Regions from separate parts of the Cupriavidus sp. 05T41 genome, predicted to be linked through region 2. Evidence: predicted binding sites of a transcription regulator. Region 2 holds the regulator's gene; each other region holds the start of a gene.
What was found. The regulator HrcA, encoded in region 2, represses chaperone genes, less so after heat shock. The targets are predictions, from matches to a motif close to TTAGCACTCNNNNNNNNNGAGTGCTAA.
Positions count from the first base shown of each region.

Region 1: groES (co-chaperone GroES) is a predicted target of HrcA. The motif match lies at 3,069-3,095, and genes of this name have one in related genera.
Region 3: rpoH (RNA polymerase sigma factor RpoH) is a predicted target of HrcA. The motif match lies at 2,542-2,568, and genes of this name have one in related genera.

Region 1 covers NZ_JBFTLQ010000005.1:10,847-20,336, forward strand. The annotation lists gene AC1DKV_RS04485 (metallophosphoesterase) at 87-875, shown strand; gene groL (chaperonin GroEL) at 1,002-2,645, opposite strand; gene groES (co-chaperone GroES) at 2,685-2,975, opposite strand; partial or broken gene AC1DKV_RS04500 (GntR family transcriptional regulator) at 3,741-4,032, shown strand; partial or broken gene AC1DKV_RS04505 (hypothetical protein) at 4,120-4,302, shown strand; gene AC1DKV_RS04510 (bestrophin family protein) at 4,299-5,219, shown strand; gene AC1DKV_RS04515 (Dyp-type peroxidase) at 5,248-6,306, opposite strand; gene AC1DKV_RS04520 (family 1 encapsulin nanocompartment shell protein) at 6,504-7,310, opposite strand; gene AC1DKV_RS04525 (ATP-dependent Clp protease ATP-binding subunit) at 8,026-9,490, shown strand, end outside.
Region 2 covers NZ_JBFTLQ010000017.1:22,007-31,496, forward strand. The annotation lists gene recN (DNA repair protein RecN) at 1-1,579, opposite strand, end outside; gene AC1DKV_RS12685 (NAD kinase) at 1,667-2,584, opposite strand; gene hrcA (heat-inducible transcriptional repressor HrcA) at 2,699-3,736, shown strand; gene hemH (ferrochelatase) at 3,849-4,964, shown strand; gene AC1DKV_RS12700 (RNA-binding S4 domain-containing protein) at 5,007-5,402, shown strand; gene AC1DKV_RS12705 (hypothetical protein) at 5,479-5,634, opposite strand; gene grpE (nucleotide exchange factor GrpE) at 5,909-6,466, shown strand; gene AC1DKV_RS12715 (thioredoxin family protein) at 6,560-7,009, shown strand; gene AC1DKV_RS12720 (phospholipase A) at 7,047-8,378, opposite strand; gene AC1DKV_RS12725 (DUF1841 family protein) at 8,537-8,968, opposite strand; gene AC1DKV_RS12730 (DMT family transporter) at 9,138-9,490, shown strand, end outside.
Region 3 covers NZ_JBFTLQ010000010.1:157,571-167,060, forward strand. The annotation lists gene AC1DKV_RS08675 (ABC transporter ATP-binding protein) at 1-246, shown strand, start outside; gene ybiB (DNA-binding protein YbiB) at 351-1,364, shown strand; gene AC1DKV_RS08685 (pirin family protein) at 1,417-2,295, opposite strand; gene rpoH (RNA polymerase sigma factor RpoH) at 2,651-3,580, shown strand; gene AC1DKV_RS08695 (SCO family protein) at 3,697-4,323, opposite strand; gene cyoE (heme o synthase) at 4,505-5,440, opposite strand; gene AC1DKV_RS08705 (COX15/CtaA family protein) at 5,437-6,540, opposite strand; gene AC1DKV_RS08710 (SCO family protein) at 6,602-7,258, opposite strand; gene AC1DKV_RS08715 (SURF1 family protein) at 7,375-8,118, opposite strand; gene AC1DKV_RS08720 (twin transmembrane helix small protein) at 8,203-8,412, shown strand; gene AC1DKV_RS08725 (cytochrome c oxidase subunit 3) at 8,572-9,432, opposite strand.

The DNA of each region.
Region 1 (9,490 bases), on a different contig from region 2:
CCGCGCTTGACCGCGGCCGGGGTTTTCTGAAGAATCCATGCGAACGGGCACGCCGCGCCCGGGCGTGCGCGCGGCATGGAGAGAGCATGAAGATCCGCATCCTCAGCGACCTGCACATCGAACACGACATCCCCGCATCCGTGCCCGACTGCGCCGCCGACCTGGTGGTACTGGCGGGCGACATTGCCAACGGCCGCACCGGCGTGGACTGGGCCGCCAGCACGTTTGCCCAGCCGGTGGTCTACGTGCCCGGCAACCACGAGTACTACGAGAGTGCGTTCGACACGGCCGAGGCCGCCATGGCCGACGCGGCGCGCGACGCGGCCCATGTCCATCTGCTCAACGGGGCCGTTGCCTACTTCGACGGCCCCGCCGGCGAGCGCGCGCGCGTGATCGGCACCACCTGGTGGACCGACTACACACTGTTCGGCACCGGCCGGCGCGACGAGGCCATGCGGGCGTGCGCCAGCCGGATGGTGGATCACCGCCTGATCGAGATCGACGGCGGCGACGGCCAGCGCCGCCGCTTCACCACCGACGATGCGCTCGCGCTGCACGAGACCGCCAGCGCCTGGCTGGCGGCGCAGCTCGCCGCGCCGTTCGATGGCAAGACCGTGGTGGTGACGCACCACGCCCCCGATCTCGGCAGCCTGGATCCACGCTACTCGCACGACGTGGTCTCCGCGGGTTTCATCTCGCGCCGGCCCGACCTGGTTGCGCAGGCCGACCTGTGGATCCATGGCCATACGCATACGGGCTTCGACTACCGTCTCGACGGCGCGCGCGTGGTGTGCAATCCGCGCGGCTACGTGCGACGCCATACCGGCGAGCTGGAGAACCCGGCATTCGACTGGTGCTTCACCGTGGAGATCTGAAGCCGCCCAGTCCGCGCGAAGCGGCGGCCCCAAGACAAAAACCCCCGCCGGCTCGCGCCAGCGGGGGTTTTTGCTACTACGGATGCTACGGGTAAAGCAGGCTGCCCTGGAGGCAGGCCGGCAGATTTACATCATGCCGTCCATGCCGCCCATGCCACCCATGCCGCCCGGCATTGCCGGAGCCGAATCGTCCTTCGGCAGTTCTGCAACTGCGCAGTCGGTGGTCAGCATCAGCGACGCGACCGAAGCTGCGTTCTGCAGCGCGGTGCGGGTCACCTTGGTCGGGTCCAGCACGCCCATTTCCACCAGGTCACCGTACTCGCCGGTGGCGGCGTTGTAGCCGTAGTTGCCCTTGCCGTCGATGACCTTGGCCACCACGACCGAGGCTTCTTCGCCAGCGTTCAGGACGATCTGGCGCAGCGGCTCTTCCATGGCGCGCAGCACGATCTTGATGCCGGCGTTCTGGTCGGCGTTGTCGCCGGTCAGGTTCGCGATGGCAGCGCGAGCGCGCAGCAGGGCCACACCGCCGCCGGGGACAATACCTTCTTCCACGGCTGCGCGGGTTGCGTGGAGTGCATCTTCCACACGTGCCTTCTTTTCCTTCATTTCGACTTCGGTGGCTGCGCCAACCTTGATCACTGCAACGCCGCCGGCCAGCTTGGCCACGCGCTCTTGCAGCTTTTCACGGTCGTAGTCCGAGGTCGCTTCTTCGATCTGGGCACGGATCTGCTTCACGCGGGCTTCGATCGAAGCTGCATCGCCGGCGCCATCGATGATGATGGTGTTTTCCTTGCCGATTTCGATGCGCTTGGCTTGACCCAGTTCTTGCAGGGTTGCCTTTTCCAACGTCAGGCCGATTTCCTCGGCGATCACTGCACCGCCGGTCAGGATGGCGATGTCTTCCAGCATGGCCTTGCGGCGGTCGCCGAAGCCCGGAGCCTTGACGGCGGCGGTCTTCAGGATGCCACGGATGTTGTTCACCACCAGGGTCGCCAGGGCTTCGCCTTCGACGTCTTCAGCGATGATCAGCAGCGGGCGGCCCGACTTGGCCACTTGCTCCAGCACCGGCAGCAGGTCGCGGATGTTCGAGATCTTCTTGTCGAACAGCAGCACGAACGGGTTGTCGAGGGCGACAACTTGCTTTTCCGGGTTGTTGATGAAGTACGGCGACAGGTAGCCGCGGTCGAACTGCATGCCTTCCACGACTTCCAGCTCGTCGGCCAGCGACTTGCCGTCTTCCACGGTGATCACGCCTTCCTTGCCGACCTTGTACATCGCTTCAGCGATCAGGTTGCCGATCACTTCGTCGCTGTTGGCGGAGATCGAGCCGACCTGGGCGATTTCCTTGCTGGTGGTGGTGGTCTTGGTCAGCTTCTTCAGCTCTTCGACCGCGTTCACCACAGCCTTGTCGATGCCGCGCTTCAGGTCCATCGGGTTCATGCCGGCGGCAACGTACTTCATGCCTTCGCGCACGATCGACTGGGCCAGCACGGTTGCGGTGGTGGTACCGTCACCGGCGTTGTCGCTGGTCTTGGAAGCCACTTCCTTGACCATCTGCGCGCCCATGTTCTGCAGCTTGTCCTTCAGTTCGATTTCCTTGGCCACGGACACGCCGTCCTTGGTCACGGTCGGGCCGCCGAAGCTACGCTCCAGCACCACGTTGCGGCCCTTCGGGCCCAGGGTCACCTTCACTGCGTTGGCGAGAATGTTCACGCCTTCGACCATCTTGGCACGGGCGGCGTCGCCGAACACTACGTCTTTAGCTGCCATGTTCTGAATCTCCTAAATCTGTACGGGGGGTGGCGTGGATTACTTGTTCACCACGGCCATGATGTCTTCTTCGCGCATGACCAGCAGTTCCTGGCCATCCACCTTCACGGCCTGGCCGGCATACTTGCCGAACAGCACGCGGTCACCCACCTTGACGTCGAGAGCGATCGAAGCGCCCTTGTCATCCTTCTTGCCGGGGCCCACGGCGAGCACTTCACCTTGATCAGGCTTTTCGGCAGCATTGTCGGGAATCACGATGCCGGAAGCGGTCTTGGTTTCATTGTCCAGACGCTTGACGATCACGCGGTCGTGCAAAGGACGCAGATTCATACGGACTCCTTGGTACAAAAAGTGATTTTACGTTCACAAGAACTGGCCGCTTTAGCTGGCTGCCAGCAGAATCGGAAGGCTGAGAGAGGGCTGTTAGCACTCTAACCCAACGAGTGCTAATTATAGGGACGGGGGTTTACGTTTTCAAGTCAGCGACTTGATACGTGTTTACCCTTGATGCTGTCGATGCGCGAGCGAATCAGGCAGCGACCAGTGCTCCGGGCGGGCCGCCTCGGCAGGTCACGGCCGACGGACTTACGCGAGTCCGCTCACCTTTTCCCCGGTTCCCGGGCAATCGCAGCCGCACCCTCACCGCGCGGGCGCGGCCGGCGCGCCCTCCCAGCGCAACCCCGCGATGCGCCGGTTTCGGCACATGCCAGCGACTTCAAGTACAGCTTTCCAGATATTGGCACAGGATTGAATCTGTACTCTTTTTCGGCACGCTCATGTGTGCCTCCTGGCAATACAGCTTCGCCCCTACTCTTCCTTTCAACAAAATGACGCGCAGCCAGTTCCAGTCCCCAAGGCCCGGCGACGCGCATTGATCGGAGCTACCGTCGTGAAAGACGAACCAGGGAAGATACGCGAAGTCTGCCTCCACCTTGTCGCCGGCTTGCGCCGCGGACGACCCGACATAGTTGCGCTGCCCGGCAACAGCGCCACCAGACCCGATTCATGCAGTCCGGCCGTGCCGCCGCAAGCGCACGATCGAGGCTTCCGCTACCGCGATGCACCTGGCGCCGATCCGGCCGGGAGGAGCGTCCGATGAAGCTCTACGAGAGGTTCGCCGACGATATCGAGCGGCTGATCCGGCAAGGTGTCTACCGGCACGGCGGACGATTGCCTTCCGTGCGGCAGGCTAGCCGGCAACACCGGATCAGCATTACCACGGTGCTTCACGCCTACCTGCTGCTGGAAAGCCGCGGCCTGCTGGTGAGCCGGCCGCAGTCCGGCTATTTCGTCGACCTGCAACGCGCAAGCGACGGGTGACGAATGCAGGCGTTGCGAGCATTCGAAGCCGATCGCCATGTCCTCCCCGGTGGACGTCAGCCGGCTTTGATGCTCCGGAACGTGACAAACGCGGGCGCGACCGAGGCGATCAATATCTGCCTTCAAAGGTTGGCGGCGGCCCGGATCGGCCTCGTCGCTGACGATCCGGGAAGCCTGTTCCAGCCCGTCCAGCCAGCGCTTCGCGCCGGTTGGCACCATCGTTGTGTTACCGATCATCCTGGTCTATAACGCACTTCAGTACCGGGTCTTCCGGGGCAAGGTGCGGGAAGGCGACGCCAGCCCCGGCCACGCCAATGTCGGGGAAACGACGCCATGATCGTGAGGCCGAGGCAAAACTGGTTCCTGATGCTGTTCGCCTGGAACGGTTCGGTATTGCAGACCATCCTTCCCCAACTGGTTTTCATCGGGGCTGTCAGCAGCCTGGCGGTGTTCACGCATGGCCGGATATTCGGCGAGAAGATTCCGCTCAATACGGCACCGTTCACGCTGTTCGGCCTGGCACTGGCCATCTTCCTCGCGTTTCGCAACAACGCCAGCTACGCCCGCTTCAACGAGGCTCGCCATCTATGGGGCAGTCTGCTGATTGCATCGCGGGCGCTCACATCGCAGATGCTCTGCTACCTCCCGGAGAACCTGCCTGCCGCGGATCGTACCCGGATCACCAATATGCTGATTGCATTCGCCTATGCGCTCAAGCATCGCTTGCGCATGACTGACCCGACAGAGGACCTGCGCCGCTACCTCGGCCCCGACCAGATGGCGGCGTTGCAGGGGAAATGCTACAAGCCGATGGCTTTGCTGAACGACATTCGCCGCGGCCTCGCCGGCTGCCAGGGACAAGTCGCCGCAACCGACAGCACACGCTGGATACTCGACCAGCAGATCAACGAGCTGGGCGGCGTGCTCGGGGGCTGCGAGCGGATCATCTCCACGCAGATCCCGTTTGCCTATAACGTGCTGCTGCATCGAACCGTCTATGCCTATTGCGTGATGCTTCCCTTCGGCCTGGTCGACTCGACCGAGCTTTTCACGCCATTGCTATGCGTCTTTATCTCCTACACGCTGATCGCACTGGAAGCGATCGCAAGCGAAGTCGCCGAACCATTCGGACTTGCACCGAACGCGCTGGCGCTCGATGCGATGACGCGCAATATCGAGCGATCTGTTCTCGAGCTTTGCGATCGCGAGCTGCCGCCGGAAACGCTGCCGGTGCGGCCGTATCAGTTCACGTAGGCGATCTTCCCGGGCATGTCGAACCAGGTCAATCGGCTTCCGAGGCTGCCTTTAGCGAACCGATCTTCAGCGAGCCGTCATGGCCTTGCGCCTCGGACGACAAAATCGAATCGTGACCTCCACCGTCGGCTTGAATGGAATCCGGGTGACGCTCGGCAAGGTCCTCCAGCAGCGTTGCCGATGGAATGAAGAACAAGCCGCCGGTGACTGCCCTGCTGAAGTCAAGCAACCTGTCATAGTTGCCCGGCGGCCGCCCCACGAACATGTTCTCGAGCATCTGTTCCAGCGGCCTGGGCGAACGGGCGTATCCGATGAAGAACGTACCGAATTCGCCTTTGCCCGGCTGCCCGAAAGGCATGTTGTCGCGCAAGATCTTCACCTCCTCTCCGTTCTCCTCGAGGGTGGTGAGCGAACTATGCGACGACGACGGCTTGACCGCCTCATCGAGTTCGATGTCGGACAGCTTCGTGCGGCCGATGATTCGCTCTTGCGTCTCGACGGGCAGCTTGTTCCAGCCAGCCATGTCGTGCAGATACTTCTGCACCATCACATAGCTGCCCCCGGCGAACGAAGGGTCCTCGTCACCGATGATCGTGAAACGAATGGATTCGGCTCCGGTCGGGTTCTCGGTGCCGTCGACAAAACCGACCATGCTTCGCATGTCGAAGTAGCGAAAGCCATGCACCTCGTCAACCACCGACACGGCCGCGCCAAGCCGGCTCATCAGCTGCGTTGCGAGTTCGAAGCACAGATCCATGTGCTCGGCGCGAATATGCAGGAGCAGGTCACCCGGCGTCGCCATGGCGCGGCGATCGCCGGCGCCGAATTCCCGGAAGGCGTGCAAGCCGGCCGGGCGGGGGGCGCCGAACAGCTTGTCCCAGGCATCCGAACCAAATCCGCAGACACACGAGAGGTTTCCGCCGGGGACCCGCTTTCCCACGGCACGAACGAGCGCGCCGATATCCGCGCACAACGCGCGCACGGCATCTGCGCTGTCATCGCCTGCTGACAGGACCGCGACGATAAAGATCGCGCTACGGGTGATCGGACTACACACGGCTTGCTGTTCGGGGATGATGTCAGGCATTTTTTCGAGTGTTTTCCATGTCGAATTCCAGCGATAACGGAACGATAGGCGCCGCTCAATTATCGCTCATCGTTACCTATACTTTGGGTTCAGGTGGCATCGTGAATTTCAGAAAGGCGGTCCGAACATTGCCTTGGAACGGCAGCCGCCCTTTGCATAAGTTGGCTGGCGGACGATCCGGGCGCATGGCCGGCCATCTACCGCCCGGCACGTTCAAGCATCACGGCCGCCTCTGCAGTCAACATGAGAAACGTGAGGGTTTCCTGCAGATACAATCGAATGGTAGCCTCGGAATGGTCAAGGTAGCCGATGGAAACGTCCTGGCCAATGTGCAGTTCGAAATCGCCGCCCCGCCCGGTGAGCACCATGCCGCCTTCCATTGCCGGCGCCCAGATGATCTCGCCGTCTACAAGCTGGCGAAGGTCCCGCAGGACGGGATAGCCATTGTCGGTGGCCCCGCCGACGTCCGTGAATGGCTTGTCACCCAGAAGCAATCTGTAGGGGCCATCGACACCGGCACGGCGCAACTGGTCCAGCGCTTGCGCCACCGCGGCCGGATACCCGCCGACATCGGGCGGAAGGGCCTGTGCGACATTGCTGGCACCCTGGGAAATCCCCTGGATCCCGGCCGCCGCATAGCCTTCGAAGACAATGCGATCCTCCGCATGCGCGAGTTTGCGAGCCGCATCCTTCAGTGGCTGCAGGTCGGGATTGCTCGACCCTCGTTCGACACTATCCATCTCCAGGCGGGACAGATCAAACGGGACCCGTAGCTCCACCAGGGCCCGCACATCGCGTTGGACGGCTTCGATACCATCGCCTGGCGACTCGATTTGCCGTACCTGGCCGGTACCGACCGCGGAAAACCCGAGACCCTTCGGTCCGACCAGATCCACAACGCGCCGAGCCGCGAAGTAGCGCTTGAGGGTGCGAGATGCTTCCTGCTCGATCTGCTCCCACGCTCCCTCAGAGATTGGCGCGAGCTCCCGACGAAGATTATTCATTTGAAGGCTTCCTTTGGCTGGCCGCTACGCGTCGAATCGTCATGCCGTCTTCGTCGCGTGTCTTGTGTTCCCTTCTTTCCGCCGCTGCCTCGGGTGTGCCGCCCGAGCGTGGCGTCGCCTTGTTGCCCGATCATTCTCGATGAACGTCCCGGGCTCGGCAAGAGCACAGCAAGGCTTCTCCCGCATCGGCTTGCGCGAACCGCTCCCGCTGTGCTCTAAACGATGCTCGCCGCGCGCACGGGATTCGGGGCAACTGCCGCCGCACCAGAGTCCGCCGCTGGCAGCCCGCGGGCAGGCAAAGGCCGATGACGCTCGCCTTCGCAAGGTCGGGCGCTTCCCCGCAGATCGTGTTTCACCCGCTTTCCGTTCAGCGGAAAAGCCGGGAAAGAGGGACCGCGCAGCCGACTTGCGCAGATCGTTTTCAACTGTATCTTTTCGCCAGCCTGGCCATCAACTATGTTAGCCAAAGGCTGAACTCTGTCGTGCCGGCTTTCCGGAGAGCGCCTGGTTCTCGACGCACGAGACTGCCGCGACGAAGTCGGAAACGCGCCGCGGCATCAGAGGCAGAAACATCAGTCGACGGCCGGACGCTTCCGGTGTCCCCGGCGTCCCCGGCCTCGCATGTCCGGCAACGCCCGGCTGCCATGCCGCATCCGAATCGAACAGTCTGAACGCTTCGACCAACAGGGATCTTCACAACAGGGATCTTCACGCCATGCCAGTCCTCTGCGACATCTGTAATGCACGCCCCGCGGTTGCCCGTGTCACCGTGACGGAGAACGGCGAGCGCCGCACGCTCTCGATCTGCGACTATCACTACCGCCAGATGCTGCGGCATCAGGACATGATGAATCCGTTCGACTCCCTCCTGAACGGTGGAGGCGGGATGTCACACCTGTTCGGTGGCCTGGGCGGCGAGACCGACGATGCAGGCTCCTTCTCCACCGAGGTGCCGCGCGAGTCCGTCGATGCCACGGACGCCTTCAGCGAGCAGACGATCGAGCTGTTGCAGCGCGCGGCGGAGAAGGCGCACGAGTTACGCCGCGCCGAGCTCGACACGGAGCATCTCCTCTATGTGCTTGCCGAGAACGACATTGCCGGCGCACTGCTCAAGGAGCTCAAGATCTCGTCCGAAGACATCAAGACCTATATTGACGAGCACGCGCGCACGGGGGAAGCGGACCCCGATGCGCCACTCGACCGGATGACGATCTCGCCGCGCCTGAAGAAGGCCTTTCAGTTTGCCTTCCAGGCGTCGCGCGAACTGGGTCACTCGTACGTCGGGCCCGAGCATCTGCTGATTGGCCTTGCCGCCGTGCCCGAGAGCATCGCGGGAGCCCTCCTCAAGAAATATGGCGTGACACCGGAAGCCTTGCGCCAGAAGGTCGTCAAGGTGGTGGGAAAAGGCGCGGAGGACGGTCGCATCGAAGGCGGCACGGGCACGCCCAACCTCGACAAGTTCGGGCGCGACCTCACCGCGATGGCGCGCCAGGGCAAGCTCGATCCGGTGCTGGGCCGCGCACAGGAGATCGAGAGCACGATCGAGGTGCTTGCCCGGCGCAAGAAGAACAATCCCGTGCTGATCGGCGAGCCGGGCGTTGGCAAGACAGCGATCGTCGAAGGACTCGCGCAGCGGATCGTCAACGGCGACGTGCCGGAAGTCCTGCGTGACAAGCGGCTCGTCGAACTGAACATCAATGCGATGGTTGCGGGCGCGAAGTACCGCGGCGAATTCGAGGAGCGCGCAAAGAACCTGATCGACGAGGTCACGGCCAGCCGGGACTCGCTGATCCTGTTCGTGGACGAGTTGCACACGATCGTCGGGGCTGGCCAGGGCGGGGGCGAGGGAGGCCTCGACATCGCCAATGTGCTCAAGCCTGCGCTGGCGCGCGGCGAGCTCAGCCTGATCGGTGCAACGACACTGAGCGAGTACCAGAAGTACATCGAAAAGGATGCGGCACTCGAGCGCCGCTTTCAACCCGTGCTCGTGCCGGAGCCGAGCGTCGAGCAGACCATCGTGATCCTGCGTGGCCTGCGTGACAAGCTGGAGGCACATCACCAGGTGACCTTCTCCGACGATGCCTTTGTCGCGGCGGCCGAGTTCGCGGATCGCTACATCACGTCACGCTTCCTGCCCGACAAGGCGATCGACCTGATCGACCAGGCCGCGGCACGCGTGC
Region 2 (9,490 bases):
GGCCGGCGGCGTCGAGCGCGCGGATGCGGGAGCGGGTGACCGATCCCTGTGCGCCGCGCTCGCTGGTTTCCTTGCTGACCAGCAGATGGGCGCCGGCCTGCGCGGCCACCTGCGGCAGGTGGGTCACGCACAGCACCTGGCGCGCACGGCCCAGTTCCTGCAGGCGCCGGCCGACCACTTCGGCCACCGCGCCGCCGATGCCGGTGTCGACCTCGTCGAAGATCAGGGTCGGCGTGGGCGCGGCTTCGCTGGTGATGACGGAGATTGCCAGGCTGATGCGGGCCAGTTCGCCGCCGGAGGCCACCTTGGCCAGCGGGCGCGCGCTGACGCCGGCATGGCCCGCGACCAGGAACTCGACCTGCTCCAGGCCGTGGCTCTGGCCTTCCTCGAGCGGGTGCAGGGACACGGCGAAACTGCCGCCGGCCATCGACAGGCCCTGCATGGCTTCCGTTACGGCGGCGGAGAGTTTCTCGGCGGCCACCTTGCGGGCCGCGCCGAGGTGCTGGGCGATGGTCAGGTAGGCGGCGCGGGCGGCAGCCTCGCGCGCCATCACCTTGTTCAGGTCCTGGGCGGACTGCAGGTCGTCGAGCTGCTGGCGGCGGGCCTGCAGCTCGTCGGGCAGTTGCTCGGGCGGCAGGCGGTACTTGCGCGCGGTGGTGTGCAGCGCCTGCATGCGCGCCTCCACCACCTGCAGGCGCTCCGGGTCGAGATCGAGCCGGTCGACATAGCGGTTGAGCGAGTGCGCGGCTTCCTCGACCTGGACCTGGGCCGGGTCCAGCGCCGCCAGCACATCGCCCAGGGCCGGGTCGACGTCGGCCAGCTGGCGCAGGCGCTGCACCACGCTGTTGAGCGTGGAGAGCACCGAGCCGTCGGCTTCGGACAGCGCTTCCAGCGCGGCGCGGCTGCCTTCGATGAGGCCGGCGGCGTGGGAAAGACGGTTGTATTCGGCCTGGATGTCTTCCCATTCGCCGGCCTGCGGCGCGAGCTTCTCCAGCTCGCCGACCTGCCATTCGAGGCGCTCGCGCTCGAGCGCCATCTCGCGCGAATGGTGCTCGACTGTCTCGCGCTGGCGCACGCAGGCGCGCCACGAACGCCACGCCTCGGCGACCGCGCCGGCCTGCGCGGTGAGGCCGGCGTGGGCATCGAGCAGCAGGCGCTGGGCGTCCGGGCGCAGCAGCAACTGGTGGGCATGCTGGCCGTGGATGTCGACCAGGCGGTCGCCGATCTCGCGCAGCTGGCCCAGCGTAGCGGCGGCGCCGTTGATAAAGGCCTTGCCGCGTCCGCCGGCATCGACCGTGCGGCGCAGCAGCACCGTGCCGTCGTCGCCGGTCAGGTCATGCTCGGCCAGCCAGGCGTCGAGCCCGGGCGGCGTGGCGAAGGTGGCACTGATGCTGGCGCGGGCGGCGCCCTCGCGCACCACGCCGGCGTCGGCGCGCTCGCCCAGCACCAGCGCCAGCGCGTCGATCAGGATCGACTTGCCGGCGCCGGTCTCGCCGGTGAACACGGTAAAGCCCGGGGTAAAGTCGAGGTCGAGCGTGTCGACGATGACGAAATCGCGGATGGACAGGCTGCGCAGCATCGTGGGCGACGGGTCAGGGTCAGGTTGGGGGGCGGTCTGCGGGAGGCGCCGGCCGGCATGGTCGCGGTGGGCTGCGACCGCGCCGGATCAGAGCCGGTTGTCTTCGCTCGGGTACTCGTGCCAGTGCAGCTTCTTGCGCAGCGTGGCGTAATAGTTGTAGCCGAGCGGGTGCAGCAGGTGGACGGTCTTGGCCGAGCGCCGCACCACGATGCGGTCGCCGGGCAGCAGCGAGGTCAGCGACTGCATGTCGAAGTTGACGCTGGCGTCGCGCGCGGTGGCCACCTCGATCGACACCTCGGCGTCATGCGGCAGCACGATCGGGCGGTTGGACAGCGCGTGCGGGGCGATCGGCACCAGCACCAGGCCGGACAGCGTGGGGTGCAGGATCGGTCCGCCGGCGGATAGGGCGTAGGCCGTGGAGCCGGTCGGCGTGGACACGATCAGGCCGTCCGAACGCTGGTTGTACATGAAGTAGCCGTCCACCGAGACCGCCAGCTCCACCATGCCCGAGATGCCGGAGCGGTTGACCACCACGTCGTTGAAGGCCAGCGCGGAGAAGATCACGCCGTCGTCGCGCACCACCTGCGACTCCAGCAGCATGCGGGTCTCGGATTCATAACGTCCGGCCAGCATGTCGGGCAGCACCGAATGCACGTCTTCCAGCGGGATGTCGGTCATGAAGCCAAGGCGCCCGTGGTTGACGCCGATCAGCGGCACCTGAAAGCCGGCCAGCTGGCGCGCCAGGCCCAGCAAGGTACCGTCGCCGCCCAGCACCACGGCGACGTCGGCATGCTTGCCGATCTCGCCGGGTGGCAGGGCCGGGTAGTCGGTCAGGCCCGTGGCCAGCGCGGTTTCCCGCTCGAACACCACATCCTGGCCGTTCTTGAGGATGCAGGCGGCAAGCTCTTCCAGCGGGCCTTCGATGCCGGCGGTGGCGTACCTGCCGATCAGGGCGACGGTGCGAAAGGGCGCGCGAGCGGCGCCGGGCGTGGGGAGCGAAGACATGCCCGGATTAGACCATACCGCCGCGACCATTGTCAGCAAGGCGGCACGTCCGGGCGTGCGCGGGCGTGCACGAGCCGCCCGAACGGGTAAAACCTGCGTAAAATCGGGTGCATCATGGATGAACGTGCGAAAACGCTTCTCAAGACCCTGATCGAGCGCTATATCGCCGAGGGGCAACCCGTGGGTTCGCGGACCTTGTCGAAGTACTCCGGTCTCGATCTGTCCCCGGCCACCATCCGCAATGTGATGTCGGACCTGGAGGAAATGGGGTTCATCACCAGTCCGCACACGTCGGCGGGGCGTATCCCGACCCCGCGCGGCTACCGGCTGTTCGTCGATACCATGCTGACCGCCCAGCCGCTGGACAGCGCGCTCAACCTGGCGGAGCTGACCGGCAAGATCCTGGGCCAGTTGCGCGGGCAGCAGCTCGGGCCGCAGCGGATGATCACGTCGGCGGCGCATACCTTGTCCAATCTGTCGCATTTCGCCGGCGTGGTGATGACCCCGCGGCGCGCGCAGGCGTTTCGCCAGGTCGAGTTCATGCGGCTGTCGGACAAGCGCATCCTGCTGATCATCGTCACCCCCGAGGGAGACGTGCAGAACCGCATCATCCAGACCGAGCTGCCGTACACGGCGTCGCAACTGGTCGAGGCCGCGAATTTCATCAACTCGCACTACGCCGGCATGAGCTTCGACAATGTGCGCGACCACCTGCGCGGGGAATTGCAGGCCTTGCGCATGGATATGTCGCAGCTGATGCAGGCGGCGGTGGAAGCGGGCAGCAGCGCCATGGCGGAGGAAGAAGACAATCATGTCTTCATTTCCGGCGAGCGCAAGCTGCTCGAGGTGGAGGACCTGTCCTCCAGCATGGAAAAGCTGCGCCGGCTGTTCGACGTGTTCGAGCACAAGACCGGCCTGCTCAAGCTGCTCGACGTCTCCAGCCACGCCCAGGGCGTGCAGATCTTCATCGGCGGCGAGAGCAAGCTGGTGCCGCTGGAAGACATGGCGGTCATCACGGCGCCCTACGAGGTCGACGGCCAGATCGTCGGCACGCTGGGGGTGATCGGGCCCACCCGCATGGCCTACGAACGGGTGATCCCGATCGTCGACATCACCGCGAGGCTATTGTCCAGCGCGCTGAGCCAGAACTAGTGCTGGCCAGGGCCGGTCTCACCGACTGCCTGTTCCGCTCCTCCCGTCTGCTCGGCGAGACCCGGCGGCCGCGCGCCTTTGGCGCGTCCCGCCCCGCCACACCGGAAACACCATGACGACTACCCCCGAACCGGCCTATCAGCATGGCCAGGCGCCGCGCACGGCGATCCTGCTGATCAACCTCGGCACGCCCGATGCGCCGACACCGAAGGCCGTCGGCAGCTATCTCAGGCAGTTCCTGTCCGATCCGCGCGTGGTGGAGATCCCGCGCGCTGCCTGGCTGCCGATCCTGTACGGCATCATCCTGCCGTTGCGCTCGCGCGCCTCGGCGGTGAAATACGAGTCGGTCTGGCTGCGCGAGGCGCAGATGACCGGTTCGCCACTGCTCGTGCATACCGAACGCCAGGCCCACGCCCTGCAATTGCTGCTCAGCCAGCAGGGCCACGAAGTGACGGTGGCGTGCGCGATGCGCTATGGCAACCCGTCGATCGCTTCCGTGCTGGAGGCGCTGCGCCGCCAGGGCACCGAGCGCATCCTGCTGCTGCCCCTGTATCCGCAGTACTCCGGCACCACCACGGCCACGGCGTTCGACGAAGCGTTCCGCGTGCTGGCGACCTGGCGGAATCAGCCAGAATTGCGGCTGGTCAAGCATTTTCACGACCATCCGGCCTATATTGCCGCCTTGCACCAGCAGGTGGGGGCATACTGGGCGCAGCACGGCACGCCGGATTTCGGGCGTGGGGACAAGCTGATCCTGTCGTTCCACGGGGTGCCGCGGCGCACCCTGGAACTGGGCGATCCCTACCATTGCGAATGCCTGAAGACCGGCCGCCTGCTGGGCGAGGCGCTGGGCCTGCAAGCCGGCCAGTACCAGGTTACCTTCCAGTCGCGCTTCGGCCGCGCGGAATGGCTGCAGCCCTACACGGCACCCACGCTGCAGGAGTTGGGCAAGGTCGGCACCGGGCGGGTCGACGTGTTCTGCCCCGGATTCCCGGCCGACTGCCTGGAGACCCTGGAGGAGATCGGCATGGAAGGACGTTCCGAATTCCAGGTGGCGGGCGGCAAGGTGTTCCATTACATTCCCTGCCTCAACGATGCCGAGAGCTGGATCGCCGGGCTGGCGGAGATCGGCTTGCAGCACTTGCAGGGATGGCCGCTGCGGCTGCCGCACCCGCACGAACTGGAGGCTCGCCGCACCCAGGCCCAGATGCGCGGGGCTGCGGCGTGACACGGGCGCGGCAAAGCCGGCCCCTGGCATGGAGATGACAGAATGAACGTATCTTTCGAGGCTGACGCGCGCCTGCGCATCGACAAATGGCTGTGGTGCGCGCGCTTCTTCAAGACCCGCTCGCTGGCGGCCGAGGCCGTGGAGCGTGGCAAGGTGCAGGTCAACGGCCAGCCTTGCAAGAACTCGCGCGAGGTCAAGCCGGGCGACACCATCGTGCTCGAGGCGCATCAGCAGCGCTGGGAAGTGCTGGTCAGGGGCATCGCCGGCGCGCGCGGGTCGGCGACGGTGGCGCAGACGCTCTATGCGGAGACGCAGGCAAGCCAGGCGCGACGACGCGAGGAAGCGGAAAACCGGCGGCTCAACGTGGAGCCGGCCTCGCGGCTGCAGGGCAGGCCGACCAAGCGGGATCGCCGCCTGCTGGACGGATTCGGGAGCTGAGAGTCGGGGAGCCGAGAGGACTCAGGAGGCGGCGAGCGGCGCCATCGCATGCGGCGCCGCGGCTCACCGGCCTGGATCAGCGAACGAAGGGAACGATGTAGTGTTTGAAGACCGCCTTGCCACTACCGTATTCGGTGTCTCGCGGCGTGAAGGCGCCGGAGAGGCAGATAAAGACTGTCATCACCGATAATGCGGCGAGAAGGAAGACCGTCAGAACAGGTAGCTTATGCATGGCTAACCTTTCGAGTGTGGCCCGACTTGTGATGCATCTTCGACCCCGGTATTTTTGTCATTTTTATACGGTTTCATCTTAGGGGGTGCGCTGCAGCAAAGCAATATGGCCCCTATTTCCATGTGCACCTCTTTGTAACCGTGTGTTTCAGTGCCCCGGCGCGGTGCACTCTTGAAATAATGGATGCCTGTCACCAATTGCAGGATACATTTGCCGATTTACCACCCGCGGCCAGCGCCAGGCCGGCCGCGTCCTTGTATTGATACGGATCGACATGGAAGAACAGAAGCAGACGCCATCCACCACGACGCCGCCGGCGGCCGCCGGCGAGGAGCTGAACAACGCGCCGGCCGGCCAGGCCGAGAACGCCGCCGCGGAGGACGTGACCGCCCAGCTGGCCACGCTCGAAGCCAAGGCCAAGGAGCACTATGACATGTTCCTGCGGGCGACCGCGGAGGGCGAGAATATCCGCCGCCGCGCCCAGGAAGACGTCGCCAAGGCGCACAAGTTCGCTATCGAGAGCTTCGCCGACTACCTGCTGCCGGTGATGGACAGCCTGCAGGCCGCGCTGGCCGACGGTTCCGGCGACATCGCCAAGCTGCGCGAAGGGGTGGAGCTGACCGCGCGCCAGCTCACCAGCGCCTTCGAGAAGGGCAAGATCGTCGAGCTGAATCCGGTCGGCGAAAAGTTCGACCCGCATCGCCACCAGGCCATCTCGATGGTGCCGGCGCCGCAGGAACCCAATACCGTGGTGTCGGTGCTGCAGCGCGGCTACACGATCGCCGACCGTGTGCTGCGTCCGGCGCTGGTGACGGTGTCCGCCCCGAAGTAACGGCGGCGCATCGCTTTCGTTGTCCGCCTGTCCGGCGGCACGAGCAACGCCCGGTGCCACTGGCCCGGGCGTTTTTCATTGCTGGAGAAGCCTATGTCTACCTCGTCAGACAAGTCCGCTGCCGGCGCGCCGGCCGAAGCCGCCGCCGACGCGGCGCCGCACCTGGATCACCATGCCTTCGAAACTTTCGGCATGCGCGAGGTGAACGGCGACGATATCGACGCCGCCATTGCGGCTGCCGATGATGCTCTGGTGTGCGTGTTCTTCTGGGGCGTGGACTGCTTCAATTGCGAAATGGCGAAGAAAGCCATGCTGGCCAATCCCGAGCCGGTGCGCGCGCTAGAGCTGCACTGGCTGCATGCCAACGTCTACGCGCACCCCGAACTGGGCAGGCGCTTCGGCCTGCATGGAATCCCCGTGTTCATGTTCTTCCACAAGGGCAAGAAACTCGGCCGTGCCACCGGCTGGCACGGTCATGGCCAGTTCGCCGCGGCGGTGGCCAATGCCCGCCTGAAGGCCAGCGGCAAGCCCCTGGCGGGCTGAAGCGCGGCCCGCGCGCGTGGCGGGCTGCCCGGCGGGACTAGCGCGACAAGGCATAGCCGAGGCGGAATTGCCACGGCAGCTTGTGGTTGTAGTCCAGCATGCTCTCGCCATAGCCGACGAAATAGCCCGCCATCAGATAGCCCGCGGTGCCCGGGATCAGCCGCGCGAGCGGATAGGTCACCGAGGCGTCGACGCTGCCATAGTACTTCTGCGTGCCCTTGCGCATGGTGGCCGCGAATTCCCATGAATCCGGCTTGCCGTAGGCCAGCTTCAGGTCCATGTAGCCGCGGTAGCTGGCGATATCCGTGTTGTCGTTCTTCTCCAGGTAGTAATAGAGCTTGGGCGATACGCTCCAGTGCCAGCTGCTCAAGTCGCCCAGGTAGAGGGTCGGCTTGACGAAGACGGTATTGATGCTGCGCGACTGGTCGCCGTCGCGGCCGTTGGACTCGTGCTCCAGGCCCGCGGCGAGCGAAAGACGGCTGATCGTGCGGTTATGCACCCCGGTATCCGACAGGTAGTAGAACAGGCTCGGCCGGTAATTGGTGTCGCGGAAGGGGTGGGAGTCTCCGGCCAGGTCCCACAGCGAGAACTGCGTGTAGCCGAAGTAGAGGTTGTCCAGCAGGCTGCGCGAAGACGGGTTTTCGCCCTCGAAGATGCGGAACTTGAAGCTGAGCTGGAACTTGGCGTTGGCGCCGTCATGCGCGCCGACCAGGAAGTACATCGGATCGTTGAAGGTCAGCCGGCCCTGGTCGCGCAAATCGGTCTGGACGGGCGCGGGCTCGGCCGACGCGGCCACTGGCACGACCGGGACGGCAGGCGTGGCGGTGCGGTCGCCCTGCGTCGGTGCGGCGGCCGTGCTTCCGGCCGGGGCGGCCGTGGCCTGCGCCACCTGCGCCGCGGGCGGGTCGTCCGGGCGCGGCGCCCGGTTCAGGGTGACCAGTACCGGCGCCGCATCGATATCGACGGGATCCAGCCGTACGGTCCCGCGCAGCGCGGGCGGGATGGTCGCGCTGTATTCGATGATGCGGTGCTCGCCCTGGCGCAGCCGGATCGTGGCGGCACCAGGCGCCGTGCGCTCCAAGTGCAGGCGCACCGGCGCCTGCAGGTCCGCCGATGCGACCACGTCGATGGCCTCCGGCACCAGGAACGTCCGGTTGGCTTTGTCGGCGCTGACCAGCAGGGTCAGGGTCAGCGGCCTGGTGCCGTCGACCACCTTCGGTGGCTGCAGCAGCGCGATGGCTGCCCGGCTGGGCAGCGGCCAGGCGGCAGCGAGGGCAAGGGAGAGAAGCAGGGCCGGGGTCGCCGGTGCGAGCCGGCGCCGGACCGCAGGCGAGGAGCCGGTCCGGGCATTATGCGTGCAAAGCTGCATGTGGTTGAAGCGGCGCGCGTTTTCCCGGGTCCCGGGAAAGGTGATGCAAGCGCGGCATGATCTATTGCGACGCGGTAAAGCCTAACATGCCCGGCGCGCCGACTTTGTGATGATTTGTACGCCGCCGGGAAGCCCGGCATGGCAAGACGCTGCTGGCGCTACCGCATGGCGCGGCGCTGGACCGAGGCAATGTAATTCTCGCCGTCGGGCGGCAGGCCGGTGCGTTGCGCCTCCCAGAGCATCTCGCCCAGGCATTCCATGACCTGGTGATGCGCCTCATGCGGCGAGTCGAGGCGCTGGGCCAGCGCCTCGTAGGCGCGACGGATGCCGGGCGGCTGGTCGATCGATACCTGTTCGGCGATCGACAAATGCATGGCCAGGTGCAGGAAAGGATTGGTCTGGCCGCCTTCGGGGGTGTAGTCCTGAGTGAGCGCGCCTTCCGTGTCGGTCAGCAGGTTCTGATACTCGGGATGCTCGCCGATCCAGTCGACGGCAATGGCTTCAAGCGGGGTGAGGACGCTGCCTGCGCGCTGCTTCTGCCATGCATCGCAGAAAAAACGGCGGACTTCTTCGCGGGAGGGATTGAACATGATGGCGTCATTGTAAACGAGGCCGGCCTCCGCCGCAGGGCGGCACCGGCGCCGCCCGCCCGATTGCCGCCCGATTGCCGCCGGCATGGATCCGGCCCCGCGCGGCATTTGCACGGCATAGAATGCGGCTTGCCCGGCGCCCGCCGGAAGACCGAATCCACACGCCGACATGTCCGTTTCCCGCTCCTCCCCCGACAGTCTCCAAGCCGGCCGCAACGTACGCGAGCAGCTCGCCGGGGTGCTGCTGATCGCGCTTTCGGCCAGCGCCTTTGGCGCCATGGCGATCTTCGCCCGCTTTGCCTACGATGCCGGATCCGATGTCTATGGCTTGCTGGCGGTGCGTTTCACGCTGGCGGCCGGCGCGCTGGCGCTGGCCATGCGGGCGCGCGGAGTCGGCCTGCCTGGCTGGCGCAAGGTCCTGGCGCTCGCGGCGATGGGCGGCATCGGCTATGTCGGCCAGTCGTTCTGCTTCTTCACGGCGCTCAATCATGCCCAGGCAAGCCTGGTGGCATTGCTGCTCTA
Region 3 (9,490 bases), on a different contig from region 2:
AAGACCCGCAGCACGGTGGTGATGGTGACCCACGACGTGGACGAAGCCGTGCTGCTGGCCGACCGCATCGTCATGATGACCAACGGGCCCGCCGCGACCATCGGCGAAGTGCTGCCGGTGGACCTGCCGCGTCCGCGCGAACGCATGGCGCTGGCCGACGACAAGACTTACCACGCCTGCCGCACCGCGGTGCTGGACTTCCTGTACCGCAAGCAGCGCAATCCTGCGCTGAAGGAAGCGGCCTGACCGGCGCGGAACGGCGAGGTGACTGACCGGGGCCGGCCGCCGCCATGGGCAGGGCCGGCCCGCTCCGCTATCATGAACCTCAAACAACACTGTCCCATCCCGCCATGACCGATACGTCCTCCACGCCCCAGCCCGCCGCCGCCTTCGCCGCGGCGAAGTACATCAAGGAGATCGGCCGGGGCGTCAATGGCGCCCGCGCGCTGCCGCGCGAAGACGCGCAGGCGCTGTTTGACGCCATGCTGGCCGGTCGCGTGGCCGATATCGAACTGGGCGCGGTGCTGATGGCCTATCGCATCAAGGGCGAGGCACCGCACGAACTGGCCGGCATGCTGGACGCCGCGCACGCGCATTGCCTGCCGCTGGCCGCGCCGCCCGAGCGCGTGGTGGTATCCATCCCCAGCTACAACGGCGCGCGCAAGCAACCCAACCTGATCCCTTTGCTGGCCATGTTACTGGCGCGCGAAGGCCATCCCGTGCTGGTCCACGGCACCCGGGAGTTCAACGGGCGCGTGACCAGCATCGCGCTGTTCGAAGCGTTGGGCATTGCGCCCTGCGCCACGGTGGCCGAGGCTGAAACCCTGCTTTGCGCCAAGGCCGGGCAGCCCGGGCCGCTGGCCGTGCTGCCGATCGATGTGCTGTCGCCGGCGCTGGCCCGCATGCTCGACCGGCGCATGCAGATCGGCCTGCGCAACTCCTCGCACACGGTGGTCAAGATGCTGCAGCCGGTGGGCGCGCATACGCCGGCCGAGGCCCTGCGCCTGTACAGCTACACGCATCCGGAGTACCGCGAGACCCTGACCGATTACTTCTCGCGCGAGCCTGCCAATGTGCTGCTGGCGCGCGGCACCGAGGGCGAGGTGGTCGCCGACGCGCGGCGCGGCGGCCGCATCGACTGGCTGCACGACGGGCACCAGCGCACACTGGTCGACCCCACCGCGGGCTCGATCAGCGAGGTGCCGGAACTGCCACCCGGCAACGACGTCGCGCAGACTGCGGCCTGGATCCGCTCCGTGCTGGATGGCAAGGCGCCGGTCCCGGCCCCGATCGCCACGCAGGTCGAGGCCATCCGCAGCTGCCTGCAGCAGGGCACGCGCGTGGCCTGGGCCAGCCCGGTCTGAACGGGGAACGGGGCGGCAGGCGAGGCTGGCGGCGCCCGCGTCGTCAGCGTCGTCAGCGCTTGCGCTGTGGCAGCGGGATGCGGTCGTCCTCGCCGGGCACGCGCGGGAACTGGTCGTCCTCCCATCGCTGGGATGCGGCTTCGATGGCATCTTTGCTGCTGGAAACGAAATTCCAGAAGATAAAGCGGTGCCCGTCGGTGGGGTCGCCGCCGAGCAGCATCACGCGCGACGGCGCCTCGGCCGTCAGCGTGACCGTCTGGTCCGGCACCAGCAGCGCCATGTGGCGCTCAGGCAACACTTCCCCATCCAGCGCGACCACGCCGTCTACCGGGTAGATGCCGCGTTGCGCATGCTCCGGCGGAATCTCGAGGCTTGCGCCCTGCTCCAGATCGATCGCCACGTACAGCGTGCGGCTGAAGACCTTCACGGGCGCCTCGGCCCCAAACGCATCGCCCGCGATCACCGTCATCCGCACCCCGGGCCGCTCGAGCTTGGGCAGGGTCGCGGCAGGATGGTGAAAGAAGGAAGGCTCCACGGTCTCGTGCTCCTTGGGCAGCGCCACCCAGGTCTGGATGCCGTGCAGGCGCGGACCGGCCTCGCGGGCTGCCTGCGGTGAGCGCTCCGAGTGCGCGATGCCGCGGCCGGCCGTCATCCAGTTCACGTCGCCCGGCTTGATGACCTGCTTGCTGCCCAGGCTGTCGTGGTGAAGGATTTCCCCTTCGAACAGGTAGGTGACGGTCGCCAGCCCGATATGCGGATGCGGGCGCACATCCATCCCCTGCCCGGCCGGAAGCACCGTCGGCCCCATATGGTCGAAGAAGATGAACGGGCCCACGGTCTGGGCCGCCGCGGCCGGCAGCACCCGGCTGACGGTAAAACCGTCGCCCAGGTCACGTACGTGCGGTTTGAGCAAGTGTTCGATAGCAGACATGCATTTTCCCCGGTTAGGCCGATGCTGACGGCCGCATGAATGAAAAGAGTGTAGCCGCTGGTGAAACACAGCATCTCATTGCGCGACAGAACCGGGACCGGCGGCGCCCCTCTAATCAATGTCCGATGGCGTTGCGGGGGCTGCCGGATAGTGGTCGCTCCACATAGCAGGAAGAAAGCCAGAAAAAAGGCTATTTGAAAACAGAAGCCAATTACCTGGAACTATCAACCCTATAAGGACTCCAACTTAGCAGTCTCCCGGCTTGAGTGCTAATATGTGTTGCAATGCAGTGCGCGGACCCTTCAGGGCGAGCGCCGCGGGCAACCCACCCGCCGGATGCGAAAGGAGCAATCGAGTGAACGCGGTCCTATCTGCCGACCAAACCCAAACCAGCAGCCGCCTGCCTACGGCGCCTCAGGGCGCCGGGGCATTTGCGCTGACGTTTCCCGGAAACCTGGGAAACCTGGACAGCTATATCCAGGCTGTCCATCGTATCCCCATGCTCACCCCCGAGGAAGAGCAGCGGCTTGCACGCGATCTGCGCGAGCATGACTCCGTCGATGCGGCTCGCCGCATGGTGCTGTCGCACTTGCGCCTGGTGGTGTCCATCGCCCGCCAGTACCTCGGCTATGGCCTGCCCCACGCGGACCTGATCCAGGAAGGCAATATCGGCCTGATGAAGGCCGTGAAGCGCTTCGACCCGGACCAGGGCGTGCGGCTGGTGTCGTACGCCATGCACTGGATCAAGGCCGAGATCCACGAATATGTGCTGAAGAACTGGCGCATGGTCAAGGTGGCGACCACCAAGGCCCAGCGCAAGCTGTTCTTCAACCTGCGCAGCCACAAGCAGGGTGCCCATACCTTCACGCCGGAGCAGGTCGACGCGGTCGCGCGCGAGCTGAACGTCAAGCCGGAAGAAGTGATGGAGATGGAAACCCGCCTGTCGGGCGGCGACCTGGCGCTGGAAGGCCAGATCGACGACGGCGAGGAGGAGTTCGCGCCGATCGCCTACCTGGCTGACAACCACAACGAGCCGACCCGCGTGATCGAGGCCCAGCGCCACGACCGCATGCAGGTGCAAGGCCTGGAAGAAGCGCTGACCAAGCTGGACGACCGCAGCCGCCGCATCATCGAGGCGCGCTGGCTGCACGTCAACGACGACGGCTCCGGCGGCTCAACGCTGCACGAGCTGGCTGACGAGTTCGGTGTCTCCGCCGAGCGCATCCGCCAGATCGAAACCGCGGCGATGAAGAAGATGAAGGGTGCGCTGCAGGCCTTTGCCTGATAGTTGCGCGGGAGCGCGGCGGAACGAAAGCCGCGCGCCAGAATGGAACAGGGCCGGTCTCGCGACCGGCCCTGTTTTTTTGTCCGGAGATCCCGCCCCTGGCGGGCGGAGCCGCTTCAGGAAAGCAGCTGCTTCAGGTCGTGCGCGATCGGTTCGGGGCCCTGGCCGTGGCGGATGAACAGACGCAACCGGCCACTCGGATCGAATACATAGCTGCCGGCAGAGTGGTCCATCGTGTAGTTGTTTGGCGAGGTACCCGGCACCTTGGCGTAGAACACCTTGAAATCCTTGGCCACCTTCTGCAGCGCCGCGTCGTCGGCCGGGCGCATGCCCAGGAAGCGCGGATCGAAGGCGGGCACGTATTGCGCCAGCAGCGCCTGCGTATCGCGCTCGGGATCGACCGTGACGAACAGCACCTGCACGCGGTCGGCATCCGGGCCCAGTTGCTCCATCACCGCCTTCAGCTCGGCCATGGTGGTGGGACAGACATCGGGGCAGTGCGTATAGCCGAAGAACATCACCACGGCCTTGCCCTTGAAGTCGGCAATCGAGCGCACTTTGCCGTTGTGGTCGGTGAGGACGAAATCCTTGCCGAATTCGCTGCCGCCGCTGATGTCGACATTCTTGAACGAGGCGCGCTGCTGGCCGCAGGCGGCAAGCAGCAGCGAGCACAGCGCCAGCAGGCAGAAGCGGCGGAACAGCGCAAAGCTGGACGAAGAACCCGGAAAGAGACGGCTTGGCATGCGATTCGCTTGATTGGCGGCTTGATTGGCGGACAGGCCGGCCCGGGCGCCCCGGAAAGCCGGATGGAGGCGGACGGCGGCCTGGTCACATTGGCAGATAGATGCAGTATCGCCGATCGGCACCGCCCCGCGCCGGGGCCGCGACAAGATGCCGCAACCGCGCGGGTGCTCCCGGCATCGCTCAGGACTGCGGCAGGAACTTGAAATAGTGATCGATCAGCAGCGCCGCGAACAACAGCGACAGGTAGAGGATCGAGAAGCGGAACGTGCGCTGGGCCAGCGCATCGGAATAGTTGCAGAACAACTTCCAGGCATAGGCCAGGAAACCGCCGCCCAGGACCAGCGCTGCCGCCAGGTAGATGTACCCGCTCATGCCGTACACGAAGGGCAGCAGCGTCGCCGCGATCATGATCAGCGTGTACAGCAGGATATGCAGCAGGGTGAAGCGCTCGCCATGGGTGATCGGCAGCATCGGCAGGCCGGACTTGGCGTAGTCGGCGCGGCGGTACAGCGCCAGGGCCCAGAAATGCGGCGGGGTCCAGGTGAAGATGATCAGCACCAGGAACCAGGCTTCGGCGGGCACGTTGCCCGCCACGGCCGCCCAGCCCAGCGCCGGCGGCATCGCGCCGGACAGCCCGCCGATCACGATGTTCTGCGGCGTGGCCGGCTTGAGCAGGATGGTGTACACCACGGCATAGCCGACGAAGGTCGCCACCGTCAGCCACATGGTCAGGTCGTTGGTGAAGACATGGAGTACCCACATCCCTGCCCCGCCCAGCACGGCCGAGAACACCAGGGTCTGCATCGTGGTGATCTCGCCGGTCGCCGACGGCCGCCACGCGGTGCGGCGCATCAGCGCATCCACTTTCTGCTCGACCAGGCAGTTAATGGCGAAAGCGGCACCCGCCAGCAACCAGATCCCGGCCGCGCCGCCGATCAGCACCGACCACGGCACCATGCCCGGCGTGGCCAGGAACATGCCGATGATGGCGCAGAAGACAGCCAGCTGCGTGACGCGTGGCTTGGTCAACGCGGCGTATTGCCGGGCCAGGTGGCGGAGTCGTCCGCCAGGATGGGGGTGGGTAGCAGTAACCACGGGGGAGTTCTTCTCTTTCATGTGGCGCGCACGGCAGCCGGCACGTCAGTAGCAATGTCAGCGGAGCGGGCCGCGAGCCCTATATTGTAGTTGAGGCGAACCAATAGCATCAGAAGCGCCGCCGCGCCGCCGTTGTGGGCCACCGCGGCCACCAGCGGCCAGTCGAAGACGATGTTGGAAAGACCAGTGGCCAGTTGCAGCGCCAGCACGGCCAGCAGCCACCCCGCGCCGCGCGACAGCCCGCCCAGGCGGCGCGCCCGCAGGCCGAACCAGGCCAGGTAGGCCAGCACCACGAAGGCAAAGCCGCGATGCACCCAGTGGATCGCCACCAGCGCCGAGTGCGGGATGTAGTCGCCGTCGGCGGTCATGCCGAGTTGGCGCCAGAGCGTGAAGCCGTGGCGGAAGTCCATCTCCGGCACCAGCTGGCCGTTGCATAGCGGGAAGTCCGTGCAGGCCAGCACCGCGTAATTGGTGCTCACCCAGCCGCCCAGGAAGATCTGCAGCACCAGCAAGGCCAGCGCGAGCCTTGCCGGCCAGCGCAGCGCGCCGGCATCCCGCGCCACGCCCAATGGCGGGTCGTTGCGCGAACCCAGCCAGATCAGCGCCGCCAGCAGGCTCATGCCGAGCATCAGGTGCGTGACGACGATGATGGGCTGCAGTTTGAGCGTGACCGTAAAAGCGCCGAACGCGCCTTGCACGCAAACCAGCAACAGCACGCCGGTGGCGAACCATGGCGACTGCCTGAGTTCGCGCCGCTTGACCCACGCCAGCACCATCAGCGTGATGATCAGCACCCCCACGGCCATGGCGAAGTAGCGGTGGATCATCTCGATCCAGGCCTTGGTGACGGAGACCGGGCCGCTCGGCATCGCCGTCTCGGCCGCGCGGATCGGCTCGCTCGCCGCGTGCGGGTTGGAGTGGCCGTAGCAGCCAGGCCAGTCCGGGCAGCCCAGGCCGGAATCGGTCAGCCGCGTGAAGCTGCCGAACATGATCAGGTCCAGCGTCAGGAAAGCGGTGATCCACACCAGCTTGCGGTACTTGTTGCGGTCTCCCTTGACCAGCACGTAGCTGAGCGGGAACAGCGCGATCAGGACGCCGATGATGGCAAGTTGGAGCAGCATGCGCGTTGGTCGTTAATCTTGGGCCGTTCTGGCGTCGGCCATCAGCCGGCATCCGCCGGGATCACCCGATGCGGGAGTACTTGAGCAGTTTCTTGAGGTCGGAAGCCATCTTCTTGGGATCCGGATCCCGCGGGAAACGCATCATCAGGTTGCCGAGCGGGTCGACGAGATAGAGCGTGTCCTCGATGCGCGCACCAGGCTCGGGCGGCAGCCATTTCTGCAGCGTGTCGCGAGGGGCACGCAAGAAGCGCACGCCGGCATACGGCTCGTTGTAGGCCGAGGAAAGGCGTGCATCGATGGGGCCGTCGTCGCTGACCAGCCACACCGGGACGATGCGCTCGCGATCCTGGCCCTGGCCCGCGCGCAACTGGCGGATGGTGAACAGCTTGCGCGCGCAGGCTTCATCACATGCGGCGCCGTCGGCACTGATCAGCAGCCATTTGCCTTTGAAGCTATCCAGCGGCACGGACTCGGCGCGCTCGTTGGCGACCTGCAGCGCGGGCATCGGGCGCTGCGGCTCGATGAGTGCGCCGTAGTTGGTGGTCCCGCCAGCCGGCCTGAACACGTAGTAGGTCAGGTAGGAAGCGATCACCGGCGACGCGCACACCAGCAGCAGCAGCAGCATCTGGATGCGGCCGCGGCGGGTGCGCGCATCGATGCGCGGGTCTTGCGGAGCAGCGCGCGCGGCCTGCGCCGGCGCGGGATCTTGTTGTTGCATCACGTTTCGTCTGTCTCTCTGTCTCGTCGTCTTTCATCGGAGCCGGCTGCGCTCGTCTGACCGCCGCGCCCGGCCGTGGTTCGCCGGCATGCCACCGCCCGGCTTGCCCGGGCCATCTAGGCCGCCATGCGCGCCGCGCGCCGCCAGCTCAGCGCCACCAGCAGCACCAGCGTCAGGGCGGCCAGCCCGAACCACTGGAAGGCATAGCCGTAATGCCGGTCGGCGCCCGTATCGGCCGGGGCCCAGTCGCGCGCCAGGCCATCGCCGCTTTCGCTACGCTGCTCCAGCACGAAGGGCTGCAGGGGTACGCCCAGTTCCCTGGCAAACGCCGCAATATCCACATTCTGGCGGATCTTCTGCCCGGCTTCCGAGCCCGCGTCCCGGCCCAGGCTGAACACCCTGGGCACCGTTTCCAGCGCGGTACCGTCCAGCTCCACCTCGGCCTCGGGCGTGGGGAACGGCGCGATACGCGTGCGTTCCTGCGCATCGCGCGGCAGCCAGCCTCGCAAGACCAGGAGCGCCGGTGCGGCAGGATCGCCGTCCACCACGCGCAGCGGCGTCAGGACCATGAAGCCGGCGCGGCTGTCGGTGCCGTTTCCGTGCGGCCGGTTGTCCAGCAAGACGGTGTGCGCCGCGTCGAAGCGGCCGCGCACATGCACACGCCGCTCGGCCACCGGGCCCGCGATCAGCGCCTGCCCGACTTGTAGCGGCGGCTCGGCAGCCAGCGCCTGCTGGCGCGCGGCACGCGCGAGTTTCTCATGGGCGCGGTTGAGCTGCCAGTTGCCCAGCGCGCAGGTGACGGCGATCACCACCAGCGCGGCAATGGCCGGGACCGGACTCAGGGCGCGCCACGGCTTCACCGGCGGCTCCCGTGTGCCGGGAACGGCGCGCCGGTGCGATAATGGCAGCTCCTCTCCAGCCGATCCCGCGCGCGCGGGCTTTCCATGCGCATTGTCATCATCATCGCGTTCATCCTCATCATCGGCAGCCTGGCCTCGGCCCTGTTCTTCATGATGCGCGACCGCGGCAGGACGCCGAACATGATGCGCTCGCTGATGTTCCGGGTCGGCTTTTCCGTGGCGCTGTTCCTCTTCATCCTGTTCTCGCACTGGATGGGCTGGATTCAGAGCACGGGCATCCGCATGGGGCCGTGAAGCCGTGGACTCCGGCAAGCGAACCGGTGACCAGACCAAAAAAACAAGCGCCGCAGGCTGGCTAGACTCCTGCGGCGCTTGTTTTTTGTTGTTCTGCACGGGGAGGGTGCCTCCCCGCGATGCCGCCGGCCGGGCCGGCGGGCACCGCAGCCGGGTGTCTTACAGCCAGTACACCACGATGTAGAGGAACAGCCACACCACGTCGACGAAGTGCCAGTACCAGGCGGCGCCTTCGAAGGCGAAGTGATGGTCGGGGGTGAAGTGCCCCTTCAGCACGCGCACCAGCACCACCGTCAGCATGATCGCGCCCATGGTCACGTGGAAGCCGTGGAAGCCGGTCAGCAGGAAGAAGGTGGAGCCGTAGATGCCCGAGGTCAGCTTGAGATTCAGCTCCGAGTACGCATGGTGGTACTCAAACACCTGGAAGCACATGAAGACCGCGCCCAGCAGGATGGTCAGCACCAGGCCCTGGATCAGCTGGCTGCGCTTGTTGGCCAGCAGCGCGTGGTGCGCCCAGGTCAGCGTCACGCCGGACATCAGCAGCAGTGCCGTGTTGATCGTGGGGATCGGCCACGGGCCCATGGTCTGGAAGCGTTCCACCACGCCGGCCGGGCCGGCATTGGGCCACACCGCGGCGAAGTCGGGCCACAGGATCTTGTTGTTCAGGTCGCCCAGCCATGGCATGGCGATGTTCCGGGCATAGAACAGCGCACCGAAGAACGCCGCGAAGAACATCACTTCGGAAAAGATGAACCAGCCCATCGACCAGCGGAACGACAGGTCGATGTTCTTGCCGTACTTGCCGGTCTCGGATTCGCTGATGGCTTCGGCGAACCAGCTCTTGAGCACGAACAGGAACCACAGCAGGCCGAGGCCGCAGACGTACGGTCCCCAGGGTTGCCCGTTTACCCAGCCGGCAGCCCCGCCGGCCGTCAGCAGCAGGCCGAAGCTTGCCGTGATCGGATGGCGCGATGGGCCCGGTACGAAGTAGTACGGAGCGTTGGCGCGATTCGCACTCATTCTTTTTTCTCCAGCTCAGAGTCTTGATTCAGTAATCGTTATCCGCACATCCGGCCCC